DNA from 2 places in the Intrasporangium calvum DSM 43043 genome. Region 2 is predicted to be linked to the other one. Evidence: riboswitches for the same ligand, from Rfam matches in the RefSeq annotation. Region 2 holds a riboswitch; the other holds the start of a gene.
What was found. Region 2 has a riboswitch for glycine ahead of gcvP (aminomethyl-transferring glycine dehydrogenase). Riboswitches for the same ligand answer to the same signal wherever they lie in the genome.
Positions count from the first base shown of each region.

Region 1: linked by a shared signal. The riboswitch ahead of gcvP (aminomethyl-transferring glycine dehydrogenase) and the one ahead of gcvP (aminomethyl-transferring glycine dehydrogenase) in region 2 are both predicted to bind glycine.

Region 1 is NC_014830.1:3,962,105-3,965,506, forward strand. It holds gene gcvP (aminomethyl-transferring glycine dehydrogenase) at 1-1,102, opposite strand, end outside; glycine riboswitch at 1,154-1,248, opposite strand; glycine riboswitch at 1,249-1,345, opposite strand; glycine riboswitch at 1,522-1,626, shown strand; gene cycA (D-serine/D-alanine/glycine transporter) at 1,757-3,274, shown strand.
Region 2 is NC_014830.1:2,046,651-2,050,052, reverse strand. It holds gene ftsR (transcriptional regulator FtsR) at 1-373, shown strand, start outside; gene INTCA_RS09205 (bifunctional nuclease family protein) at 501-995, shown strand; gene INTCA_RS09200 (MerR family transcriptional regulator) at 1,149-1,733, shown strand; glycine riboswitch at 1,779-1,893, shown strand; gene gcvP (aminomethyl-transferring glycine dehydrogenase) at 1,975-3,402, shown strand, end outside.

The sequences.
Region 1 (3,402 bases), 1.9 Mb from region 2:
GGCCGTGGTAGACGGCGTACATCGAGGCGACGACGGCGAGCAGGACCTGCGCGGTGCAGATGTTCGACGTCGCCTTGTCCCGGCGGATGTGCTGCTCGCGGGTCTGGAGCGCGAGCCGGTACGCCGGGCGGCCGGCGGAGTCGACGCTCACGCCGACGAGGCGGCCGGGGATGGAGCGCTCGAGTCCGTCCCGAACCGCCATGTAGCCGGCGTGCGGGCCGCCGTAGCCCATCGGGACGCCGAACCGCTGGGTCGAGCCGACCGCGATGTCGGCGCCCCAGTCGCCGGGCGCGGCGAGGAGGGTGAGGGCGAGCAGGTCCGCGGACACGGCGACGAGAGCACCGCGCTCGTGGGCCGCGGCCGTGAGAGCGGCGTGGTCCCGAACCACCCCGGAGGCGCCGGGATACTGGACGACGACGCCGAAGAAGTCCTCCTCGGGCAGCCCGTCGGCGAGGTCGGCGACGTGGACCTCGACACCGATCGCCGCACACCGGGTCCGCAGCACCGCGATGCTCTGGGGGAAGAGGTCGGCGTCGACGACGATCCGCTCGGCCTTGACCTTGCTCGTGCGACGCATGACCGTCATGGCCTCGGCGACAGCGGTCCCCTCATCGAGGAGGGAGGCGTTCGACGTCGTCAGCCCTGTGAGATCCGCCACCATGGTCTGGAAGTTGATCAGGGCCTCCAGGCGGCCCTGGCTGATCTCCGGCTGGTACGGCGTGTAGGCGGTGTACCAGGCCGGGCTCTCGACGACGTTGCGCCGGATCACGGCCGGCGTGACGGTGCCGTAGTAGCCCAGGCCGAGCATCGCCTCGGCCGAGTCGTTCTCCTCCGAGATGGCGCGCAGCTCGGCCTGCACCTCCGCCTCGGACAGGGGTTGTGGGAGGGAGAGCGCCGCGGGGTTGCGCACCCCCTTGGGGACGGCCCGGTCGACGAGCGACTCGAGCGACTCGTAGCCGAGCTCGGCCAGCATCTTGGCCTGGTCATCGGCCGAGAAGCCGATGTGCCGCGAGTGGAAATCCACTGAGGTGGAACCAGACTGCGGCAGAGCCGGCAGCTGGGAGGCGGCGGGGGTGTGCGACAGCGGAGAATGGTGCGTCATTGCGGGAGGCTCCCTGGTCGGTGCGCGCGTCAGAGCGCGACTGGATGGTCACCTCCCCGCTCTGTCATTGGACCTGAGAGCTTCACCGGCCTCTCAGCCGGCTTGCACCGTGGGTGCAGGACGCGGTCCTGCTTTCCAGAGTTCGCCTCATCGCAACGGTCATGGGGGCCTGAGAGATTCTGGGGAGAAGTTGCTCCTTCGGCGCCGCGACTGGCTGGTCGCGAACTCTCCCGCTGCGATTCGAATGGCGGATATGGAGTTTGTCGCGATCACGGTAGGTGCCGCGGGGCTCCCCGTCAATGCGTGACCACCTGATGGTGAACAGCGGTTCAGCAAGACATCCGACATCTGGACCGGGGGCTTGTGCCGTCCCGACGTCAGGTCTACCGTCCGGCGCACCATCTAATTGAAAATGCCATCGAGCTGTGGCGGGAGAGTCCCGTCGTCCTCAACGAGGACGTTCGGGCGCCGAAGGAGCAAGTCCTCCCCTGGAATCTCTCAGGCCCCCGTACCGCCACCGGCTGGGCAACTCTGGAAAGCTGCCGGGCGCCACGCCCGGACACCGACGGTGCAAGCGGATGACTCCGCGAATCTCTCAGGTCCGAACACAGAGCGGGGAGGGACCACTCATCCCCTGCCGGAACGGACCGGACCATGCCTCAACTCAGCAACGGCGCTGACACCCTGATCGCGCCTCCCCCCGCACCTCCGACCCCCGAGGCTCGGGCGGCCGAGGCGACCAGCGCGGAGAGCCCGCACCTGGCGCGCTCCCTGTCGAACCGCCACATCCAGCTCATCGCCATCGGCGGCGCCATCGGCACGGGGCTCTTCATGGGCTCCGGCAAGACGATCTCGCTCGCCGGCCCGTCGGTGATCTTCGTCTACATGATCATCGGCTTCATGCTCTTCTTCGTCATGCGGGCGATGGGTGAGCTGCTCCTCTCCAACCTCAACTACAAGTCGTTCACCGACTTCGCCGCGGACCTCCTCGGGCCGTGGGCCGGCTTCTTCACCGGCTGGACCTACTGGTTCTGCTGGATCGTCACCGGGATCGCCGACATCGTCGCGATCGCCGGCTACGTGCGGTACTGGTGGGCGGACCTGCCGCTCTGGATCCCGGCGGTCTCCGCGATCGTCCTGCTGCTCAGCCTCAACCTGCCGACGGTCAAGGCGTTCGGCGAGACCGAGTTCTGGTTCGCGCTCGTGAAGATCGTCGCGATCGTGACGCTCATCGTCGTCGGCATCGTCATGGTGTTCAACTCGTTCACCGCGCCGAACGGAGCCGAGGCCTCGTTCACCAACCTGTGGAACGACGGCGGGATGTTCCCCACCGGTGTCATGGGCTTCGTCGCGGGCTTCCAGATCGCGGTCTTCGCGTTCGTCGGTCTCGAGCTCGTCGGCACCACGGCCGCCGAGACGAAGAGCCCGGAGCGGACGCTGCCGAAGGCGATCAACTCGATCCCGATCCGGATCATGCTCTTCTACGTCGGAGCGCTCGTCGTCATCATGGCGGTCACCCCGTGGCGTGAGATCGTGGCCGACAAGTCCCCCTTCGTGGGCATGTTCAGCCTGGCCGGCCTCGGGATCGCCGCCTCCCTCATCAACTTCGTCGTGCTGACGTCGGCCGCGTCCTCGGCCAACTCGGGGATGTACTCGACGTCGCGGATGATCTACGGGCTGGCCCTCGAGGGCGATGCCCCGTCCCGGCTCCGCCGGCTCACCAAGCGCAAGGTGCCCGCGAGCGCCCTGTTCTTCTCCTGCGTCTTCCTCCTCGGCGGCGTCGCGCTGCTCTACGCCGGCACGTCGATCATGGAGGCGTTCACCGTCGTCACGACGATCTCGGCGCTGCTCTTCATGTTCGTCTGGTCGATGATCCTCATCTCCTATCTGGCCTACCGGCGCAAGCACCCGGAGCGGCATGCCCGTTCCGCCTTCAAGCTGCCCGGCGGGGTCGTCATGGTCTGGGTCGTGTTCGGCTTCTTCGGCTTCCTCCTGTGGGCGCTCACCCAGCAGGCCGACACGCTGCGCGCCCTGCTCGTGACGCCCGTCTGGTTCGTCGTCCTCGGGGTGGCCTGGGCGATCGTCCGGCGCCGCCCGCACCACGTGGCCCGCTACGAGGCGTTCCGCCGGGCCTTGCAGGAGCCGAGCGAGACCTCCTCCACCGTCGTCTAGACCCATCCGGCCGTATGCCGCTGAGCTCGCCCCCCGCCCACCGCACCTCGGGCGCGGGGCGAGCTCAGCGGCATACCCCTTGCTGGTGCCGTGGGAACGAGCGGTCCTCGACCAGGTCAGCCGAATAC
Region 2 (3,402 bases):
TCCCGAACCGGCGGCGTTCCGCCCCCGCGCCCGAGTGCGGCTCACCGGTCCTGAGCTGCGGCAGGCGAGCGGCATCGACAAGCCCATGTTCGCTGCGCTCGAGAGCTTCGGCCTGCTGCGCGCCGACCGCACCGGCCACTTCACCGCCGAAGCGGTCTCCGTCGCCGTCGCGGCCCGAAGGCTGGCCGAGCACGGGCTCGAACCTCGACACCTCCGACCCTTCCGGACCGCCGCGGACCGGGAGATCGGCCTCGTCGACCAGGTCCTGGCCACCCGACGGGGGAGCGGGTCGAAGGAGGAGCGGACCGCGGAGATCCTCTCGGCCTGCGTGGCCCTGCACGTCGCCCTGGTGCGCTCCGGCCTCGAGCGCTGACCCCGGGGGGTCCGCACCTCACCGGCTGCCCGCACCGCCCTCGTCCGCCGCCCCGGGCCGGACGACCCACCCGCGAACCCGGCCCGGTGACAGGGTCGCCGGGCCGCGCTAGAGGTACGGTGGAGTGGTGAGAGAGGTCGACGTCCTGGGCGTCCGCGTGGAGATGCCGACGAACCAGCCGATCGTGCTGCTGCGAGAGCGGGACGGTGGTCGGTACCTGCCGATCTGGATCGGGGCACCGGAGGCGGCGGCCATCACCTACGCGCAGCAGGGAGTGGTCCCCCCACGGCCCCTGACGCACGACCTGATGCGCGACCTCCTCGCGGTTCTCGGGCACCAGCTCACCGAGGTGCGGATCGTCGCTCTCAAGGACTCCGTCTTCCACGCCGCCCTCATCATCGACGGCACGACGGAGATCAGCTCACGAGCCTCTGACGCCATCGCGCTGGCCCTGCGGACCGGGTCGAAGGTCCTGGTCGATCCGAGCATTCTCGACGAGGCCGCGATCGTGGTCTCCTCTGATGAGGACGACGAGGTCGAGCGGTTCAAGGAGTTCCTCGACCATGTCTCCGCAGAGGACTTCGAGCACCCCGGTGAGCCCGGGCCGGCCCAGGAGCCCTGATCGTCGCCGCGGGGTCCGGTACGACACGGCGCCGTTCGGGACCCCGGTGATTGACGGTGCCCGGTCGTGGTCCTACCGTCGAAGTGAACAACGTGCCTGTAGTTACCTGGATGTCGTCTGCTCGACGCCCGGACCCGAACGAGAGGAACTCGCATGGCCGCCATCGAGGATGCCGCCCCGGCGAGCCGGCGGCCACCGTTCCCCTCGCAGGGGATGCTCTTCTCCGACGACCTCCCGGACCTGACCGAGGACGCCGGCTATCGCGGGCCCACGGCTTGTCGCGCGGCCGGGATCACCTACCGTCAGCTCGACTACTGGGCCCGGACCGGGCTGGTCGAGCCGTCCGTGCGCGGAGCCACGGGTTCTGGGACCCAGCGTCTCTACGGTTTCCGCGACATCCTCGTGCTGAAGGTGGTCAAACGACTCCTCGACACCGGGGTCTCGCTGCACCAGATCCGCGTGGCGATCGAGCACCTGCGCGAGCGGGGTGTGGAGGACCTCGCCCAGATCACCCTGATGAGTGATGGCGCCTCCGTGTACGAGTGCACCTCCGCCGACGAGGTCATCGACCTCGTGCAGGGCGGGCAGGGAGTCTTCGGCATCGCCGTGGGTCGGGTCTGGCGTGAGGTCGAGGGCGAGCTGGCCCAGCTCCCGAGTGAGCGCGCGGAGGACTCGGAGCCGTCGGACCACCCCGACGACGAGCTGACCGCCCGGCGGCAGGCGCGCCGCATCTCCTGAGGCGCTCACTCATCCGGTGAGCGGCTGGTAGGTTTGCCGTGCCGTCCAACCCACATGGGAGAGACCGGGTCGACGTGAGGCGCTTGTCGCCTGACCTCGGCTCGGCGCCGAAGGGGCAACATCCCCGGAACCTCTCAGGCACCCGGACCATGTGGCGAGGCACCCTGGAGGACGTGGGCACTGCCGCCGACGCCGACAGACGGGGAGCGTGTGTCATCCGCTCGTCCCGTCAGGAGCCCCGATGTCTTCCCAGTCCCCAGCCACGCTCGACACCCCCTTCGCCGATTTCGTGGGCCGGCACGTCGGTCCCCGCGCCGACGACATCGAGCAGATGCTGGGCATCGTCGGTCAACCCAGCCTCGACGCCATGTGCGACCGGGCCATCCCGGGAGCCATCAGGTCGACCGAGGCGCTCCGGGTCGACGCCGCCGACAGCGAGTCCGCGGTCATCGAGGAGCTGCGCGGCTTCGCCGCCCGCAACACCGTGCTCACCTCCCTCATCGGCCTCGGCTACTACGGCACCGTCACGCCCCCCGTCGTGCGCCGCAACGTCCTCGAGAACCCGGCGTGGTACACCGCCTACACGCCCTACCAGCCTGAGATCTCCCAGGGTCGACTCGAGGCCCTGCTCAACTTCCAGACGGTCGTCAGCGACCTGACCGGCCTCGACATCGCCGGATCCTCCCTGCTCGACGAGGCGACCGCGGCCGCGGAGGCGATGTCCCTCATGCACCGGGCCTCCCGTGCCGCGGACGGCGTGGTCGTCGTCGACGAGCGGGTCTTCCCGCAGACCATCGCCGTGATGCACACCCGAGCCTCCGCCATCGGACTTCCGCTCGTCGTCGCCGATCTGCGAGGGGTCCGTTCGGCCGAGGACCTGGGCGCTGCCGCTGACGGCGCCACCGTGGTCGGGGTCGTCGTGCAGTATCCCGACGCGACCGGGGCCGTGCTCGACTGGCGCGCTCTTGCCGAGGCCGCCGACGCTGCCGGGGCGCTCGTCACCGCCTGCGCGGACCTGCTCGCCCTCACCCTCGTCGTGCCGCCGGGCGAGTGGGGCGCCGACATCGCAGTCGGCAGCGCCCAACGGCTCGGCGTGCCGATGGGCTTCGGCGGCCCGCACGCCGGCTACATGTCGGTTCACCAGGGCCTCGAGCGCCAGCTGCCCGGGCGTCTCGTCGGCGTGTCGGTCGACGCGCACGGCAAGCCGGCCTACCGCCTCGCGCTGCAGACCCGCGAGCAGCACATCCGTCGGGAGAAGGCCACCTCCAACATCTGCACCGCCCAGGTGCTCCTCGCCGTCATGGCCTCGATGTACGCGGTCTGGCACGGTCCCGAGGGCCTGACCGGCATCGCCCAGCGGATCCAGTCGCACACCGCTCGCCTCCGTGCGGCTCTCCGGGCCGGCGGCGTGGACGTCGTCACCGAGACCCATTTCGACACGCTGACGGTCTCTGTTCCCGGTCGAGCCGACGGCGTCGTCCGCGACCTGCTGGAGCGGGGCGTCAACCTTCGACGGGTCGACGACGACCACGTCTCGCTGAGCCTCGACGAGACGAGCACCGCGGCCACGCTGGACACCGTCCTCGCCGGCTTCGGCGTCGAGGCCCAGCCCGAGCAGCCGGTCGGCGACGCCGGGAACGAGCCCAGCGGCATACCGGCTGATCTGGCG